Regions from separate parts of the Lysinibacillus sp. NPDC096382 genome, predicted to be linked through region 3. Evidence: riboswitches for the same ligand, from Rfam matches in the RefSeq annotation. Region 3 holds a riboswitch; each other region holds the start of a gene.
What was found. A riboswitch is a leader RNA that binds a small molecule or an ion and turns the genes downstream of it on or off. The one in region 3 is predicted to bind cobalamin.
Positions count from the first base shown of each region.

Region 1: another riboswitch for cobalamin. It lies ahead of cobT (nicotinate-nucleotide--dimethylbenzimidazole phosphoribosyltransferase); the one in region 3 lies ahead of mmgD (citrate synthase).
Region 2: another riboswitch for cobalamin. It lies ahead of ACIQZA_RS09630 (hypothetical protein); the one in region 3 lies ahead of mmgD (citrate synthase).

Region 1 is NZ_JBIWFC010000001.1:437,163-444,016, forward strand. It holds partial or broken gene ACIQZA_RS02025 (DUF6584 family protein) at 1-328, shown strand, start outside; gene ACIQZA_RS02030 (SMI1/KNR4 family protein) at 477-953, shown strand; gene ACIQZA_RS02035 (hypothetical protein) at 1,067-1,291, shown strand; gene ACIQZA_RS02040 (hypothetical protein) at 1,619-2,680, opposite strand; cobalamin riboswitch at 3,187-3,364, shown strand; gene cobT (nicotinate-nucleotide--dimethylbenzimidazole phosphoribosyltransferase) at 3,478-4,533, shown strand; gene ACIQZA_RS02050 (hypothetical protein) at 4,557-4,706, shown strand; gene ACIQZA_RS02055 (trimeric intracellular cation channel family protein) at 4,782-5,387, opposite strand; gene ACIQZA_RS02060 (methionine gamma-lyase family protein) at 5,801-6,854, shown strand, end outside.
Region 2 is NZ_JBIWFC010000005.1:74,048-80,901, reverse strand. It holds gene ACIQZA_RS09650 (ABC1 kinase family protein) at 1-908, shown strand, start outside; gene ACIQZA_RS09645 (C40 family peptidase) at 1,376-2,569, shown strand; gene ACIQZA_RS09640 (hypothetical protein) at 2,681-2,890, opposite strand; gene ACIQZA_RS09635 (hypothetical protein) at 3,107-3,655, shown strand; cobalamin riboswitch at 3,864-4,070, shown strand; gene ACIQZA_RS09630 (hypothetical protein) at 4,270-4,818, shown strand; gene ACIQZA_RS09625 (ABC transporter substrate-binding protein) at 4,815-5,783, shown strand; gene ACIQZA_RS09620 (tyrosine-protein phosphatase) at 6,255-6,854, shown strand, end outside.
Region 3 is NZ_JBIWFC010000002.1:218,970-225,823, forward strand. It holds gene ACIQZA_RS04855 (acyl-CoA dehydrogenase family protein) at 1-1,354, opposite strand, end outside; gene prpB (methylisocitrate lyase) at 1,402-2,316, opposite strand; gene prpD (2-methylcitrate dehydratase) at 2,684-4,117, opposite strand; gene mmgD (citrate synthase) at 4,215-5,336, opposite strand; cobalamin riboswitch at 5,529-5,723, opposite strand; gene ACIQZA_RS04875 (MFS transporter) at 6,363-6,854, opposite strand, start outside.

The DNA of each region.
Region 1 (6,854 bases), on a different contig from region 3:
AATGGCTGGTCGATACTGGTATTTAGAAAAGAATAAGACTCCAAAAATGGTACATGCGTGTATTGAATTTGAAAGCTCTATGGGAAATGACATTAATAATATAGCAAGAGCTTTAAAGTATAAAGGTGATATTGAACTTTTAAAAGGACTGGATTTAGACCCAGCACTTTTATCTATCAATAAAGTAAAAGAAAAATTAGTAGAGGAACCAGATGCTTCAATAGAGGGTGAACATAACTGGATTATTTTTGGTTGTCTTTCAATCATAATTTTAATATTTATTTTTGCATTGGTTGGAGTTTATACATTTTTTAAATGGATATTTTAAATCAAAAATTTTTTTCATTAGAGGATAATGGAAAGAAATTTTTTACTAACGAGATGCAATAGCTGGCTGTATGTGAATGTATAAGGTACATAGAAATAGCGTTAGTTCAAGAGGTGAATATTCCCAATTGTATGGAGGAGTCACGTTGGTGAATGAAGTAATTACAAATGCTAAAGAAATGATTCAAAGGTCTGGAACATCCACTAGGATAGCCACAGTTAGAGAAATAAATGACCTAAATGAAAAACTAGATATTAAACTTCCAGAGTGGTTGATAGAACTAATGACTACGGTAGAAGTGTGTGATAGTAAATTGGTAGTTCCTCTAGATGAAGAAGCTGAATTGCGAATAGAATTCTTGAATCCAGAGAGTATTAGTAAAGAATGTTTATTATATGTTCCAGGATGCGCAGTACATAAAAACGGTTATATTTGTATCGGGTTAGAAATAGGTATTGGAAATCCATACGCAATAAATATACATGAAGGAAATAATCCTCCTGTCTATTTATTAGATCATGAATACGGTGAAGAGACTGAAACGATAATTGAAAATAAACTAACTGTTGTAAAAAAATTATCCGACCTTTTCCTAGTTGCGACTATAAAAAAGGAAAATTGTTGAATAGCACTTTTAAGACTTGATTTACACTTAAAAAATTTAGATAGGAAAACACCTGAATAAATACGATAACTTTTAAGTGTTTTAAAATTATGAGGTGACGAGTGAGGATAGGTGTGGAGAGATACATCAAGAAATATATACAGGGTTTTTTATTTGCAATTATGTTACCAATTTATGATGCATTATGGAAGCTTTCCTGGAATGATGGGGAGTGGAAACATTGGTTAGCGATGGCATTAATATTACCAGTCGTTGTTTATTCTTTTTATGATGCCGGTAAAGAATTCATGAAAGTTCGAACTTTTTCAAAAGAAAGTGTTTTAATGTATGTTTTTTAGGGTTGGGAAGTATTTCGTTTATTGTGGTGGGGAATATCGTAGGCTTGTTTAACTTTTAGTAAAATATGATTAATAACATATACAAACCTAAGGGGGTGCGTTAATTAAAGATCATTGAGTGGCATACGCAGCTCTTTATTCTTTTTTGAATAGATAAAGCTCAAATAATTAGTAATACCCAATTAAGCAGTTATACCGTTTTCCCTGGTTTTACGTTCCAAGATGTTTCGAATGAATATTATATTATGATATGTAGAGAACCCTGTAGCTCATCGGAGAATTTGCGATAAGTACAGGGTTCCTTTATTTAACGAGAAATTCTTTAAATTACTCTGTAATCAGTATCGCCGCTGGGGTGTTAAGCGAGCCAGCTGTAGAAGTATAGACTGAATGTGTAACACTAGTTCCTTTAGGTATAGTAAATGTAGCAATCCGAACACCTTGGGTATTGGAAGCCAGTGTAGGAACACCGTAAGTTGGACCATTGTTCCAACGTACAGCGCCGCCATATGAACCTCCACGACCTGTCAAATAGACCTTTAATGCCTTATCGGCTTGAGTTGGGTTTTTGAAAGTGATATTCGCCTTATAAATAACACCATAATGCCCCTTATTAGTTGCTACAGCTTCGCTAGGCATATAGCTAGTGTCTTTAGTCATTAAGTTGTCATTAATGCCATTATTTATAGAGAAACTTTTATTGCCGTCTCCAACAGTATATAGAGCAGCAGCACCATCTGAAGTACCATAGCCGTCGATATTGGAAAAGTTCCAAGAACCACGCGGATGAGTTCCAACTGGTGACACAACTGCATTTTGATTACTACGAAGATCGGCAGTAGTACTTTTAGCAGCTACTGTTCTGACTTTATAAGACATTGGAGAACTAGACGATAACGTAAACTCAATAATTCCACCCACCAAATAACCATTTGGTACTTTCCATTCTTTAACTAATCCAACTTTCCCCGCTGCAATGGAACTATCAACCGGAGAACTAGGCGTTAATGTATTTCCGAGTAAAGCTTTTGCGGCACATTTCCCATGAGCTACAAAGTTGGTAATAGTCTCGACACAGTCTTTAACACCAGAGACTTGATAAGTACTGCCACTTGAACCATTACCAATGGTAACACCAAACTTGATAGTCGCACCTGTGTTATTTAGATGCCAAACAAACATTCGATAAGTTACACTCTGTAATCCAGATGCAGTATCAGCCCAAAGCGTTGCAAAACCATTAGTAAATGGAACAGAGCTACTAATAGTTTCTGGATTATCAGACAAGAAGAAACGTTGATTATTACTTGCTTTACCGTATAATTTTAAAGATGGTACCACATTTGGGATTGTCGCAGCAGTTAAATCAGATTGAGAACATGAAGCCATTATTATTTCCTCCTAAAAGTTATTTGAGATGTGAGACTAGTGGATGTCGTTGATTAAGGTTATCCACGAACCTTGTTATCAACGATTTCTCACACTCATATAAATAAAGTGATTAAGAGGGGGAATAAAACAACCTTCATTTTATTTTTTTTTGCAATCATTTAGGCTAAGGGTGACGAAAAAGCTCAGATGCCTTCAGTAAAGAGTAGCCTTTAAGCTATCTTCTTAAAAGTACAAATTGATTTTTCTTATATTTTCAAAAATTCTTATCGGCTCCAATTACAGGGACAGTTGATTGGACGCGGTTATCAGATACGTTTACATTACCAAGTGAAACCGCGTATATACGTGTCGATTTATTATTTAAAGGTATGAGATATAATATTCGCTTTCTTGTCCCGGTTGATTGTTGAGTCACTTGGAAAGTCGGACTCAGAAAAGTTGGCAAGAAATATACAATTTCACTAATGTATTGACACAAAAACTACTTTGACGTAGATTTAAAGTAATTGCATAAGAGCATTAGGTGCCCATTGCGGGAGAATAGGGAATAAAGTGAAAAGCTTTAGCGGTCCCACCACTGTAAAAGAGAGTTTCATAGAGAATGCCACTAGCATCGTTCTGGGAAGGTTCTATGAAATGTTGAAATTGAGCCAGGAGACCTGCCTATCTGCTTCGGTTATATAGACGATGGAAAAGTCTGTAGTTTATTTGTTATGGAATAAACTACAGGCTTTTTATTTTTTCTATAAATCATTCTTCAAGTTACAAGGGCAAAAAAGAAAGGGGAAATTTTCATGCAATTATTACAACAGACGATTCAAAACATTCAAAGTGCTGACTACATAATGATGGAGAAGGCAAGAGAACGCATAGATGCACTTTGCAAGCCGCCTAGAAGCTTGGGGAAACTGGAGGCCCTTGCTGTGCAACTATCCGGAATTACAGGCGAACTATTTCCTGCGATTGATAATAAAGCAATTATTGTCTGTGCCGCAGATCATGGTGTTTGTGATGAAGGGGTGACATCTAATCCACAAAATGTAACAGTCTTTCAAACATTAAATTTTCCTAGAGGAGGAACTGGTGTCTGTGCCATCGCAAAAATCACAGATGCTAAAATTGTCACAGTTGACGTTGGTGTAAAAGAAGATATTCCACATGATGCTGGTGTTATCGTAAAAAAAATTAAATATGGCACGGACAATATGGCAAAGGGCCCTGCTATGTCAAGGGAAGAAGCCATTCAATCTATTGAAGTAGGAATTGAAGTAGCTACAGAAGAAATAAAAAATGGGATAAATGTACTCGGGACAGGTGAAATGGGTATTGGTAATACAACACCGAGTGCTGCCATATTATCGGTTCTTCGTGAATGTCATCCGAATGAAGTGACAGGCTTCGGTGCAGGTGTTGGACCAGGCGGGATAGCGCATAAAGTACAAGTCATTTATGATGCTATTGCATTAAATAAACCAAATCGTGATGATGCTATAGATATTCTTGGAAAAGTCGGTGGATTAGAAATAGGCGCTATGGCTGGGGTGATACTTGCTGCCGCTGCACATCGTAAACCTGTTGTTATTGATGGTTTTATTTCTACCATCGCTGCCCTTATCGCTTACGAACTTGAACCTAACGTAAAAGACTATATCATTCCTTCGCATGCCTCTGAAGAACCAGGTGCAAAAATTGCCGCTGAAATGCTCGGAGTTGAACCGATGTTGCAGATGAATATGCGATTGGGGGAGGGCTCTGGTACAGCTTTAGCCTTTCCTATTTTGGACGCAGCGTGCTCTATGATGAAAAATATGGCTACTTTAGAAGAAGCAATGTTGCTGTTGAAAAAGTAACTTTATTACGCGGATCACGGTGTGTGATAAACGAAGTCATGGATAGAACCGTCAAAATCGTGGATAGAACAGCCGAAGTCGTGGATAGAACCGTCAAAATCGTGGATAGAACCGTCAAAATCGTGGATAGAACCGTCAAAATCGTGGATAGAACAGCCAAAGTCGTTGAATAGAACCGCTAAGAAAGAATGAATTTAAAAATTAAAGCCCAAATATCAGATTTGGGCTTTAAATATGCAACAGTATATCTATGCTCGATTCAACTTCCGTAACGGTAAACGCCATTTCTTTATATATGAAAGTATTCTTAGTACTGTGATCACACCAAATAATACATATAAAAAGATATCCCCTGAAAATAGTTGAAGTCCTATGATAAGCCCGGCTAATGCTGCCCAAACACCATAGATTTCATCGCGGAGGACTAATGGTTGTCGTCTAGCTAATAAATCACGAATAATTCCACCGCCTGACCCTGTTAAGACAGCAGCAACAATAACGGCACTAATAGGCATGTCGAGCTTCACAGCATAAAGGGCACCTTGAATCGCAAATGCCGATAATCCAATAGCATCAGTGACATTGCCCCAACGATGCCAATGTTGAATGAGTCGATGTGGAAATAAAAAAAAGAGCGTAATAGCTGCAATGGCAATTTGGAACATTCTATCCTGCCCCCACAGTGTTGTTACAGGTAAACCTATAAGTAAGTTTCGTATAGCTCCACCACCAAAAGCAGTTACGATACCGAGTATATATACACCGAATAAATCGTATTCTTCCTCCATTGCAATTATTGCCCCGGAAATTGCGAAGGCAATTGTGCCAATGATACTAAAAACCTCCCAAGCCAACCCTTTCACCCCTTATGTGAATAAATCATTTTATGTTGTTGTAGATTAGTTACTGTATCTACAAGTTTTCGCAAAAAAAAAGCATCGACTTATGATTTGGAATTATCAGATACTAAATATTTTATTATAGCAGAATTAAAACTTTAAGTTCGTAACTACTTCTTTTCAACAGAAATATCCCAGCACTATAGGTGGATGAGATGAATGCGGATTTAAGTTACTTCAAGGTATCCAAACACCCTGTGCCTGTCGCAAAAGGATAGCTAAAAAGAAATGAAAGCCTTCGTTGGATGTCACGCAATTATGCCGAGTCATAATTGATCTTAGTGCCTAATGCAATTAGCAAGCTTTGCAGGCAAGCTCACAAATTGTTAAGATAAGATTTGAACAAATGTGAAATGGAGAAGAACAGTATGACTTTTACAACCAATTTATCAGAAGAAACACTAGCATTAGCTGCTAAAATAGAAGAAAAGGTACGCCCTTTTCATGCAAAGGTAGAAGACATGGCGTTCTTCAATCAACAAAAAGTGCTTGCCGCGTTCCGAAAGCATCAAGTAAGTGACTATCATCTGCACCCGTCTAATGGTTATGGCTATGATGATGAGGGGCGTGACAATCTAGAACGAGTTTATGCAGAGGTCTTTGGAGCGGAAGCTGCCATTGTACGTCCGCAAATTATTTCTGGTACACATGCAATTACACTTAGCTTATTCGGAGTACTACGTCCGGGTGATGAATTACTTTATATTTCGGGTCAGCCTTATGATACATTGCAATCAATAGTTGATGGTGGCGATAAAGATACTGGCTCTTTAAAAGATTATAAAATCGGTTATAGCCATGTAGATTTAATCGATAATCAAGCGATCGATTGGGAAGGTGTTGCAGCTGCAATTACACCAAACACAAAAATGATTGCTATCCAACGTTCGAAGGGCTATGCAACACGCCCATCATTTACCATTTCGCAAATTACAGTCATGTGTGCAAAAATCCGTGAATTAGCACCGGATGCAGTTATTTTCGTTGATAATTGCTACGGTGAATTTGTTGAGGCACAGGAACCGACAGAGGTTGGGGCTGATTTAATTGCAGGCTCACTCATTAAAAATCCAGGCGGAGGCTTAGCGAAAATTGGAGGTTACATTGCTGGCCGTGCAGATTTAGTAGAAAAATGTGCTTATCGTATGACATCACCAGGTATAGGTGCTGAAGCAGGAGCAACATTAAATACGCTTGGTGATTTCTATCAAGGATTTTTCCTTGCACCACATGTTGTATCTCAAGCTTTAAAAGGTGCGATTTTCACGGCTGCTATACTAGGAGAAATTGGTATGAATACATCACCGAGCTATGATGCTAATCGTACAGATTTAATTCAATCGGTTTCTTTCCAAACTGCGGAACAAATGATTGCTTTTTGCCGTGAAATTCAAGCGAATTCACCAATTAATGCGCATTATG
Region 2 (6,854 bases), on a different contig from region 3:
AAAATGATCGTAGACAGTTTGCGCGGACTGTTTTATGTTCTTTCATTGAACAGATGCTTGTTTCGGGTATATTTCATGCGGATCCACATCCGGGAAATATTCAGATTGATGAGACGGATGGCACACCGATCCTTCTTGATTTTGGGGCTGTTGGTCGTTTGGGAGCTACACAACAAGAAGGCTTAAAGCTAATTTTAATGGGGATTCATCTAAGTGATTCAAATACTTTATTTGACGGCATAACGTTATTGGTTGAAAATGCAGATCATGCAGAGCGTGCAAAAATAGAGCAAGCAATTGATCAAATTCTCTTGAAAATTTCTTACGTTGATCGAATTCCGACAGAAGAATTAATACATGCGTTATTTACGGTTGTTCGTGATTTCGGTCTTACTTTCTATCCAGCAGTAGGTTTAGCGCTGCGTTCATTAGTAACATTGGAAGGGACATTACGGGTAATTGACCCGAATTTTGATATTTTCACGGAAGCGAAAGATTTTTCATCTGCATATATGCGAGCATCCTTCCTTAAGCCATTTAAAGAACCGATGGCAACGAAGGAACGTTTACAAGAAGAATTAGCAATGCTTATTCCGGCATTGCACAAAATGCCAAGACGAGTTAATCAGCTCATTCAACGGGTGGAGAGCGGAAAAATTACGTTACATCACGATGTTTTTTCGGATGAGGATAATGCTCGTTTTATTACAAATTTGTTTTCCCGTTTAGTCTTACTTCTCGTAGGTATTACCTTTGGGATTATTTCTGTAGCACTTTTAGCAATCTCGCAATTTATTCGTGAAGCGTACGCTGTTTACTTAAATACAGCTGCATACTTGGGATTGTTTTTATGTGCCATTCTTTTGGTACGCCTTTCTATCCAAGCGCTACGTTCTATGAGGCAATAGGAAGCACCAGCTTGGAGTGGAAATCAATCTTTGTTTATTGAAACACATTATTTATATCTATTCTTTTGCGACAAGATGAGGTAGGGGAAATGCTCCCTTACCTTTTTTATTTTAACTTCTTTCAGCAGATTCCGGATGCAATTATGTCGAGCCATAATGGATAAATGTTCTCGTGAAATATTACAAAAACATTACAAAACAGAAATTGGGTCTAATGGTAAAGTAGTTAAAAACGTTGTTATGTAGAATAAAACGTAGTTTTGTAGAATTTAATAGAATTTACATGAATATTACAAGAATGTTGCGAGTTTTACTAAACGATTAAAAAGCCGTGAAATAGTATAAAAGTTATGCTAATAATGCTAAACTTTAAAAGGCTAATAAAATATAAGAGAAATAAAACAATCGTTCCAGTGATTACATTAAAATACTAAGAGCGAAATTGACTAGTGAAGGGAAAGAATAACGTGGGTAAGCGCAATAAATGGCGTAAGTCGATGGTGCTAGCATTAGCACTAGCTGGCGGCTTATTATTTAATACAGTTCAACCAACCGTAGTGCACGCGGAAGAAACATCTCAACAAATGATTGATAAGAAAGCTAAAATAGATACAGAGGTTAAAAAGCTACAAGAAGAATTAACTAAACTACAAAAAGAGATCGATGAAAAAGTAAAAGTATTTAACAAAGTACAAGCAGATATTAAAGAAGTGGATGCAGATATTGTAGATACTAAAAAACGTATTGAGCAACGTTCAGCGATTTTAAATGATCGTATGGCTGCATACCAAGCTCAAGATAATACTGTGGGCGTTTATTTAAATGCTGTTCTTGAAGCAAAAAGCTTTGCAGATTTAATGGACCGTGTCGTAGCGGTAAAAACATTAATGGATGCTGACCAAGATTTAGTAGATCAACAAGAAGCGGATAAGGCTAACTTAGAGAAACAAAAAGCAACATTAGATGAAAAACAAAAAGAGCTTCAAAAGCAATTCCAAGAGCTTCAACAAAAGGAAAGCGAAATGGAAGTGAAAAAAGCTGAAAATGAAGCGAAATCTCTTGCGTTAAAGGCACAAATTGCAACGAAACAAGAAGAAGAACGTTTAGAAGCAGAACGTAAAGCAGCAGAGGAAGAAGCAGCTCGTTTACGTGCACTTCAAGCAGCTACTCCAGTAGTACAAGCAACAAATAACAACGTTAACGATAATACTAGTAACAGTAATACTAGCAATGCTAACAATAGTGGTAAAGCGAACAATGAAAAATCACCACAAAAAGTCGTTGTTGGTTCTGGTTCAGGTACTGCATCTTCAGGTGATGCAATTTCAACTGCAAAGCAATTCTTAGGCCGTAGCTATGTTTGGGGCGGCAGCAACCCATCAACAGGATTTGACTGTTCAGGTCTTGTACAATGGTCTTACAAACAAGCAGGCGTATCTTTACCACGTACAGCATCACAACAATATTTAGCAACACAACGTATTTCAGCAAGTGAAGCACGTGTAGGTGACCTAGTATTCTTCAGCTATGGTTCAGGCATAGCGCATGTAGGTATTTACTTAGGAAATAACACGATGATTGATGCTCAAAATAAAGGTGTTGTCATTGAATCACTTGATTGGTGGAATCAATATTTAGTAGGCTTCGGTCGTATTCAATAAGCCCTACTATTATATAGACGATTTAAATAGCGAAAAGGTCATCCTTGTAAAAAAAATTACAAAGATGACCTTTTTTTTATTTGACGGTATTTAAGGCCCTCCGAGTAAAAATCATACAGCCAGATATAGATCCATTAATTTAGGCTCGACTACTCGATGAATAATGAGTAAAATAGCATCTAAGATGAATAAATTTACATAAATAGATATATTTACTACAATATTACCTGTTACTAAAATGAAAATAGAGCCGATGTAAGGTATAGCATCAATTATCCATATAATGATTGTCATCGTTATAGCGTATTTCGCTGGATTCATAGAAGGCTAATTCCAATTATAAAGCTAACATGTAAAATGTGTCTTTATAGCCGAAAGAATTGTTTTCTTGCATATTGATACTCATTTCTGATAATTTTGAAATATAGTTAAACTGTTTGTGACTTTAGTTTCGTAGTAATAAAGTAACGAATGATAGAAATTATTACAATACTTACAAGTTTGTCATTTTTGCGTTCATAAAGGTAGGGATGAATCATGGAAAAAGAGATTTTGCAACTTTTTAGTAATTTAACAGAGCGTGACCTTGATATTCAATACAAATCATACGAAGAATTAATGAAAATTATGCAGGAACCAGTTGATTGGACATATTCAGTTTGGGAACAACTTGTTCAAGCTCTTACATATAGAAATGGACATGTACGTGCAAGTGCTGCACAATTTTTATGCGCATTGGCAGCAAAAAGTGATCCTGAAGAAAGAGTATTAGAGGACTTCTTAAAGATTTGGGCAGTAACGTATGATGAAAAAATAGAAACTGCTAGGCATACTTTGCAGGCGATTTGGAAAATAGGTTTAGCAGGGCAGGTACAAAGAGATTTAGTCGTGTCATATTTGGCGAAAAGATTTCAAATATGCTTAGACGAAAAGCACCCGACATCGATACGCTATGATATTATTGTATCTTTTAAAAAGCTATTCGATGAAACGAAAGACCCGAAACTACTAGAGATTGCACAGCGATTGATTGAAGAAGAAGAAGATGGTAAATGCAAAAAGAAATATAAGAATGCCATCCGTTAAAAGATGTAAAATAGCTGTTTTTACGCAAATGCTTTCGTTGAGAGATAGCTTTTATAATATCGATCTATGAAATATAATACTGCACGAGCAAATGAAAACACCCACGTGCATATGGTGATACCTGCATGATCTTTCCCATCGTTTTTGTTTATTCTAATTCCACATCTATTTTTTCCTATTAATCTATGATAAACTGCTTTACAAGTGAATAATTCTTGCAGAATAAGGGTGCTGAACTATAGCATAATCGGGAATTCGGTGAAAAACCGAAGCTGTTTCCGCAACTGTAAGTACAGGAATCATAAAGATATACCACTGTCGAATGATCTGATGGGAAGGTTTTTTATGACGCACAACATGATTGAATGTAGTGAACTGTACAAGCCAGGAGACCGACCTTTGTTTGAACGTATGATAACTCTTCGGAAGCTAGGAGAATATGCGGCAAATACATAGGCTATGCTGTGTCTATATGACACTATTTATGTTATTTTCGTTGTTTCCTTAGGAATGGGAACAACGTTTTTTTATGTACACTTATCTTTCACCGGAAGAAATCCTAAGAAGGTGTGAATAAAGTAGAATTTTTCACGATGGAAAGCGGGGACTTAGATTTGAAAAAAGATGCACGTTATTCTTGTTATCCATTTATGCGTGAAAAGGCATCAACGGTAGATTTTGAAATTCGAACGGATAGCCTTACAACACATATTGGCGTCGCTTTAGCGGTGGTACAAAAGGAAACAGTGGAGGTAATATCAGATGATTTACTAGCTATTTTACCAATGGCTTACCATGTAAATGGGTCAGTTCGAGGTAAATTGGCGGTAACCGAAGATGATTTGACTTGGCTAAGTGATCGCTATGATTTCTATGTTAGTCATGTTCAGGATGAAATACAAAACTTTGTATTACCTCAAGGGACAGGGGCTGCTACTGCATTACATGTATGCCGTAGTGAGGCGAAAAAATCATACCGTGTTTTGCACAAAGTATCTGAAGAACGGGAAGTACCTGCTATTCTCTTTGATTATTTAGGATTGCTAGCCAATGTGTTTTTTGTAATGGCTGTTTATATGAATCAGCATGCTGGTATTGCTGAAATACCGTTTATTAGTAAGTCATACCCGATGAAAAAGAAAAAAGGAGAATCAATGAAATGAAGAAAATGTTTAAGCTACAATGGCTTTCTGTGTTGATGCTGGCCCTCGTATTAGTGGGCTGTGGCACGAAAGAGGATGCAAATAAAGAGATTGTTTCTAAAGAAGATCAACAAGTTGAGAAAACTACTAGCTATAAAGTTAAGGATGACCGTGGTGTAGAAGTAGAGTTTAATGCAGTACCTAAAACTATTGTTTCATTACAACCGAGTAATACAGAGATTTTATTTGCGCTAGGCGTTGGCGATAAAATCGTAGGTGCAACTGAGTATGATACGTATCCAGAAGAAGCGCAAAAAATTGAGCGTGTTTCTACTTCTACAACATTCAATAGCGAGCGTATTTTAGCTCTAAAGCCAGATGTCGTTATTGCCTATACAACTGGAGGCAAAGATGAAGAAAATTTAAATGCATTAAAAGGCCTTGAGGATGCGGGTATTAAAGTGTTTGCCATTCAATCAGCTAAATCATTTGATGATGTTTACGGGGATATCGAACAAGTCGCAACGGTTATGGGCATCAAAGATAAAGGCGACAAGTTAAATGAAGATATTAAAGGTAAAATTGCAGATGTCCAAGCGAAAGTTAAAGATGTGAAAGAACTAAAAAATATCTATTTAGAAATTAGTCCAAAGCCAGACATCTATACAGCTGGTTCTGGTACATTCCAACAAGAAATTTTAAATGCTGCAAATGTTAACAACGTTTTTGCTGACCTTAAAAGCTGGGGAAAGGTATCTGAGGAAGATATTATTGCGAAAAATCCAGCTGTCATTTTAACAACAGTAAACTATGTGAAAGACCCAGCGGCAGAAATTCTTTCTCGTGATGGATGGAATTCAATCACTGCTATTCAAAATAAAGCGGTTTATTCTATAGATACTGATATTTCAAACCGTCCGGGTCCGCGTATTGGCGAAGCAGTTGAGTTAATCGCAAAAGCAGTATACCCTGAGTTATTTAAATAGTTTATATTGAAAAAGTGTATTTTGAAGCTGTCCTTTATGGGCAGCTTTTTTGATGATCGGATAAGGTGGATAACTGCTCCGCTATGATGAAAAAGTGAACAGGTGAAGTGGATAACTGCTCCGCTATGATGAAAAAGTGAACAGGTGAAGTGGATAACTGCTCAGCAATGAAGAAAAAGTGAACAGGTGAAGTGGATAACTGCTCCACTATGATGAAAAAGTGAACAGGTGAGGTGGATAACTGCTCCATTATGATGAAAAAGTGAACAGGTGAGGTGGATAACTGCTCCGCTATGATGAAAAGTGATTAGGTAATACGGCCATATTCTCCTATTCAATAAAGCATCGCTTAAATCCCCTCATCGCTTTTGAAGTAGTGTATGACATTTCCTAGTCTGAAAATTGGTATTATATCGGATTGTTTTATAATATAGAAGTAAGAATGCTTGCTAACAGAGAGAGGTGCAGTGAGTGAAACAGTTTGATATGAAGATTGTTCCGTTTGAAGCAGTTTATAATTTTCGTGATATGGGTGGTTATAAGTCGAGAGATGGACGTGCCGTTAAGAATGGTTTGATTTATCGTTCAGCAGCACTTGGTAAAATGACGAATGCAGATAAGGAGCTATTTAAAACGCTTGGTGTGAAAACAATTTTTGATTATCGAGACGACCATGAGGCTCAAAATAATCCTAATCCGGTATTCCCATATGCCGAGTATCTTCAAATACCAGCAAAGGGAAATCATGCTTTTGAGATGCCTACAAACACTGGTGGAAAAGATTTTTATAAGGTTGTAAGCCTAGAGATGTTCCGAGAGTTTTATGCGCAAATGCCTTTTAATAATGACTCGTTTAAAAAGTTAATAGCAACGATTCAGCATCCTGAAAATTTAGGGCTTGTTCATCATTGTGCGGTCGGAAAGGATCGAACAGGTATTGGTAGCGCACTTATTTTACTTGCTTTAGATGTACCTGAGGAAACAATTATGGAGGACTATTTAGATACAAATGTACATCTACGTCCCTTAGTAGAACGAATGGCTCAGACAATTCAGCCAGGTTATAGCGAT
Region 3 (6,854 bases):
ATTCCTGCTCTTGTTCCAGATTAATTTGTGCAGCTGAAATGACAGTCATTGCCATTTGCATTAAATGCTTGGATAGCTGGATATATTGGTGATTATCATCTGCTGGTTGGCACGCTCCTAAAAAATTTTTTGTAGAAGCTGTTTGCGTATGCTTTTTATAAAATATTTTAGCAATTGTTAAGCGATTGATTTCATTTGTTCCTTCAAAAATACGGCTAATTCTTGCGTCACGATACAAACGTTCTACTTCATAATCTTGCATATAGCCATATCCGCCATGTATTTGAACAGCTTCATCTACAATTTTGCCAAGTGCTTCCGAGCAATTGATTTTATTGAGTGCACATTCCATAGCAAAATCGGCTATTTTTTGAACCATGGACTCTTTACTTTCTAACTCAATAACATCATCCATTTCTCCAGCTGTTCGGTATGCAGCACTTTCTGCGCCATAAATTAAAATCGCCATATTAGCAATTTTTTCTTGAATCATTGTAAAATCAACGATCGGCTTTTGAAATTGTTGCCGTTCCTTACCGTAATTCACTGCTAATTGGAGCGCCTGTTTGGAAGTTCCTATGTTTGAAAAAGCAAGCTTTAGGCGTGCCATATTTAATATATTCATAGCAACTTTATGGCCTTTTCCAACCTCTCCAAGAACATTGTCCCTTGGTACGACAACGTCCTCTAAAATAAGTGTAGCCGTCGAAGACCCTTTAATTCCCATCTTCTCTTCTTCCTGCCCTATAGATACCCCTGTTAAAGTACGCTCTACAATGAAAGCGGTCATTCCTTCGTTTGTTTTTGCAAAAACAACAAAGATATTTGCTAGCTGGGCATTGGTAATCCATTGTTTTTCACCGTTTAATACCCATGCTGTACCATCTTCATTCAAAATCCCATTTGTTTTTGGATGTAATGCATCTGAACCTGCGTCTGGCTCAGTCAGGGCATAGGCTCCAATCCATTCACCTGAAGCCAGCTTAGGTAAGTACTTTAGCTTTTGTGACTCATTCCCAAAATAGACATAGGGCAATGTGCCAACTCCTGCATGAATATTGTAGGAGACACTAAAAGAGCCCCCGTAGCCCATTCTTTCTGCAACAAGCCCCGAAATTTTTTTATTGAGTTCAAGCCCCCCATAGTCTTCGGGTATCTCAATGGCAAGTAAACCAAGGTCACCTGCTTTTTGAAATAATTGACGGGTGACATCATATTGATGCTGTTCAATAGCTGAAATATTAGGTGAGACATCCTGTTTAATGAAAAGCTCTGCCGTTTTTGCTATGAGCTCTTCTTCATCATGAAAGTCCTCAGGTGTAAAGATCGTCATTTTGTTTTCTAGTTTATCCATACAAGCCCTCCTTGAAAGAAAGAGGAGAAAAGCAGATTGCTTTTCTCCTACTTGATTTCCTCTTTAGGTAAGATAGTTTTCGCCAACTCACTATCTAAATCTTCGAATTTGTAATAGGAGATTGTTTCATATAATTCACTTCTAGTTTGCATATCCTCAATAGCTTCCTTTTGAGTCCCCGTATTTTTTATTAAGTCAAACACTCGCTCATATGCTTTGGCTGCTACTCTCATTGATGTAACGGGATAAATAACCATAGAATAGCCCATTTTTTCAAACTCCTTAGCTGTATAATAAGGTGTTTGCCCAAATTCAGTCATATTTGCTAATAAAGGAGCATCTAGCTCACTAGCAAATTGTTTAAACTCTTTTTCTGTTTGCAGAGCCTCTGGAAAAATAGCATCTGCTCCAGCAGCTACATAGGCATTTGCTCTTGAAATAGCTTGTTCTAAACCTTCTACAGATCTTGCATCAGTGCGGGCAATAATAACTAAAGTAGGCGCTATTTGTTTAATCATTTTTATTTTTTGTATCATTTCCTCTTGGGATACGAGTGTTTTACCATTCAAATGTCCACATTTTTTAGGAAGATTTTGATCCTCTAACTGTACAGCAGCTACTCCAGCCTCTACCATTTCGCGAGCTGTACGTGCAACGTTTAATATACCGCCAAAGCCAGTATCAATATCCACTAGTATTGGTAAGTTAGTAGCTTGGATAATTTCACTAGCACGTTGCGCCACTTCATTTGAATAAATTATTCCTAAATCAGGTAAGCCCCTACTTGCTGTGTAGGCAGCTCCAGAAAGATATAATGCCTCAAAGCCCACTTTTTTAGCCATTAAGCCTGCCATCGCATCATGAGCTCCTGGTATTTGCAAAATAGTAGAACGCGTTAGTAAAGCTCGAAATTGGTCAGCCAATTGTTTTTGTGTCATTACTTCATTGACAATCCACGCCATTTTTAAAGACCTCCTATTAATCAATATGCCGCGGCATAATTGAGCCCGGAATCGGCTTTGTGCTTAGCCCTGCAGATGTTTTTTGCGCGAAAGCGAAGCGGCAGCAACAGATGTTTTTGTGCGAAAGCGAAGCGGCAGCAACAGATGTTTTTGTGCGAAAGCGCAGTGCTAACGAAGCTTTAGCAACACCGAAAATGCTGGGCGGTTAGCCGTTATCGCATGGATGTGATGATTTTAAACTAACATCCTCCATTGAACTCCTTTCCGATTCCGTGACATCCGCCGGAGGCACTTCTTTCAGCGGATGTTTGGACACCCGCTATAAAGTGACTTATTCTTTCGATACATAAAACACAGCTGAAAAAAGTTAGATGAATAAATCTACAAATTCATGAACAGCACTATTTTCGAGAATCTCTTTATTAGCACAAAGCTCATTAATTTTACTTAATTGTTTTTGACAATAATGTGTACTAATATTTTGTTGGAATTTATCAATGATTTTAGGGAATGCTTCCTCACGACGGAAACGATGTCCTAAAGGATATTCACACGCTACTAATTCTGATGATGTCCCATCTTTGTAATAAACTTGAACAGCATTAGCAATAGAGCGCTTTTCAGGATCTAAGTAATCGATCGTATATTGTGAATCTTCAACAACAACCATTTTATTTCTTAGTTCATCTATGCGTGGATCTGCTGCCACGTCATCTTCGTAATGGTCTGCGATAATATCACCATAGATCAGTCCAATTGCTGTGATGTATTGAATACAGTGATCACGGTCAGCTGGATTATTCAATGGGCCCTCTTTATCAATAATGCGAATAGCTGATTCATGTGTCGTAATGACAACTTTTTCAATATCATCTAAACGATTTGTCACTTCATGATGTAAATGAACTGCACATTCTGCAGCTGTTTGCGCATGAAATTCAGCCGGGAAAGAAACTTTGAAAAGAACATTCTCCATAACATAAGAGGTAAGCGGTCTTGCAAGCTTTAATTCTTGTTTATTAAAGAGTACGTCTTGGAATCCCCAGCCAGGTGCAGATAAGGCCGTTGCATAACCCATTTCACCTTGCACAGCCATCATGGCTAATTGTACGGCTCTACTTGTCGCATCTCCTGCTGCCCATGATTTTCTTGATCCTGTATTTGGGGCATGGCGGTATGTTCGTAAACTTGAATTATCAATCCAAGCATTTGATAATGCATTGATAATTTCTTGACGAGTTCCACCTAATGCCTTTGTCACAACCGCTGTTGTCGCAATTTTGACATATAATACGTGATCTAAACCAACGCGATTCAGACTATTTTCTAATGCTAATACCCCTTGAATTTCATGGGCTTTAATCATCATTTCTAAAACGTCTTTTATTTTAAGAGGCTCTTTGCCTTCAGCAATACGTACACGACTCAAGTAATCCGCAACTGCTAATATGCCACCTAAATTATCAGAAGGGTGTCCCCATTCAGCCGCAAGCCATGTGTCATTGTAATCTAACCAACGAATCATGCAACCAATATTGAAAGCACCTTTCACTGGATCAAGTACATAGGAAGTTCCTGGAACACGCGTACCATTTGGAACAACCGTACCGGGTACAACTGGTCCGAGTAGTTTCGTACATTCGGGATACTGTAAAGCCAAAATGCCGCAACCTATAGTATCTAATAAAACATAATGTGCTGTTTCGTAGGCTTCTTCACTTGTAATCGTTGTATTTAATACGTAATCGGTAATATCAGTTAGTAATTGATCTGTCTTAGATAGTTCATTTGTTTTTATCATCTATATCTTCCCTCCGTTGCATGAATTTGCTATACTAGTATACTGATGGACATTGGTCAGAATGCCCATCAGCTCTATGGCGAGTTGTTAAACTTGATTATACCGACAATTCTTCAAGGTTATGACGCTCGCCAATATAATTGACACGAGGTCTAAATAATCTATTATTGTCATGCTGTTCAATTACATGAGCACATAAGCCGATCGTTCGTGAGCCAAAAAAGATTGGCGTATATATTTCAATTGGCAATCCAAGCATGTAGTACACTGGTGCCGCATAATAATCTAAATTTGGGTATAACCCTTTTTCCTGTACCATCACTTTTTCACCAGCTTCACACATGTGATATAAGCGATGATCTCCTTGCTGCAAACATAATTTGTGTAAAGCCTTTTTCATAATTTGCGCTCTTGGGTCCATTTTTTTCATATAAACACGATGGCCAAAGCCCATAATCTTTTCTTTATTTTGCAGTTTGTATTTCAGCAATGTTTCAAAGCCTTCTACTGTTTTGGCTTCAAGAAGCATATACATCACTGCCTCGTTTGCCCCACCATGTAAATTACCTTTCAATGATGCGACCGCGCCAGTTAAAGCACCATACAAATCAGATTGTGTTGAGGCAATAACACGAGCCGTAAACGTCGAATTTGGCATCTCATGTTCACTATATAAAACGAGTGATTGATCAAAAATTTCTTCTTCTAAAGCAGTTGGTTTTCTGCCAGTTATCATGTAATAAAAATTGGCACTATAGGAAAGCTGGTTATCAGGCTCCACGACATCTTGACCATTTAATACACGATAGCTATTCGCTACAATATTTGGCATACCACCTAAAAGTCTATATGCTCGCGACAAATTCATTTCAGTAGAACGATCATTGATTTGCTGATCATAGCCTGCTAACACCGAAATGCCTGTTCTAAGCCCATCCATAGCATGCGTCCCATCAGGTAATAACTTGAAAATTTGAAAAATTTCTTGTGGAACCTGGTAATTAGATTTCAATTTAACCTGTAAATTAGCTCGTTGCTCGGTAGTTGGTATTTCTCCATGCAACATTAAGTAGACAATGTCTAAATACGAATATCTTTGTGATAACTCAATCAAATCATAGCCTCGAATCACAATCTGACTTCCTACAGTGTCTAAAAAAGATAGCTTTGTTTCAGCGGCAATGATTCCATCGAGACCTGGTGAATAATTTAACTCCATTCATTACAACCCCTTTGTTTAATTATTCTTGTAAGCGTTACCATTAAAACACGAAAGAACAACAAAAAAACAACTTCTACCCCTTTGAGAAGTTGTTAATCTACAAAAGCATGATAGAGCAAATAAACAGTGAATTTACATGAATTCACAAAGATCATGTAGTAGCTAACACCTCCCTATCCTCGTAGGTCAATTGATGCTTATTTAGTGGCAGGTCTCCTGACTTATGATCAACGCTACAATAACACCTTCCCATTTTGACAAACAAAACAGTGGCCTTGTTATTGAACTCCTAAATACAGTTGCGGGACAGTGTTGGACTCTCACCAACTTCCCTTTTAATCAAATGGAATCAACTCCATTTGAACCACCAAAATTTAGCATATTCAATTTGTCATTTTACCTTAACATAGAGTTTTTAAAACAAGCAATATAAGTAAAACTCGGAAGAGACAGACTATCATTAACTATTTTTCTTTTTTGGTGAACTATTCTACATTTTTTAGCAATATTTCGTATAAAAAAGATTTTTAAAAGGATCCCGCCGAACCGGCATTAGAGAGGTTACTTTAAAAGAAAGGCGATCTCTTTTAAATTTGAGCTTTATTAATCGTGAGAAATTTGGGTACATTTAGGAATTACGAAAATTTATAGGAAGTAGTCCGATTATAAGTGTTGGAGCAACGATTCTTGTGCTGAATGATGAAATGCAAATTCTCTTGATATAATGAATCAGGGGTTATCTGAAGGGCTAAACAAACTATTGAGGAAGTATCAATTTGTTTTAGTGATATTGTGAGTTCTTTTCCTGTTTGGTTACTAAAAACGCCAGGATCAATGATTTACCAATGAGCCTGGCGTTTCGTTTTTTCTATTGACATATGCCGGTTTTATATTTGTGTTCAGCAACTTCGTTTATTGTTCCTATGACTAGCTTGCGATACAACATTTAAAGAAAATAGGAATTGTTATGAATGCTATTAGTTTATCCATTTTTTTATATTAAGTTATTCTTTCAATTGAAAACTAGTGCAAATGATTCGTTGGTCGTTTTACAAATAACGCCAATAACAGACCGATTACTGCCACAATCACAATAGTGCCGAATGTAAATTGTGTACCTACTGCAACTAGTGTTTCAGGGCTTGCTTTTGAATGCTCTACTGTAAAGCGGTGTTGTCCTGTTGTCATAAGTGTAATGGCTAATGCGGTACCTGCTGCACCTGCAATTTGCTGAAGTGTGTTTATGACAGCGGAACCATGAGAATACAACTGTTTTGGTAAATCATTAAGTGAGTTTGTTTGCGCCGGTATAATAGTTGTTGAGACACCTACGTAGAAAATCATACATGAAACTATGATTAACCAAAGTGGTGTTGTGGCACTAATGACAAAGGATAATATACTCGTTGAAATAACTAAGCATAAGAAACCAAAACGTAAGTAAAACTTTGGACCAACACGATCAAACGTTTTTCCGACAATTGGAGCAAAGACGGCATTTAATATGTTTCCTAA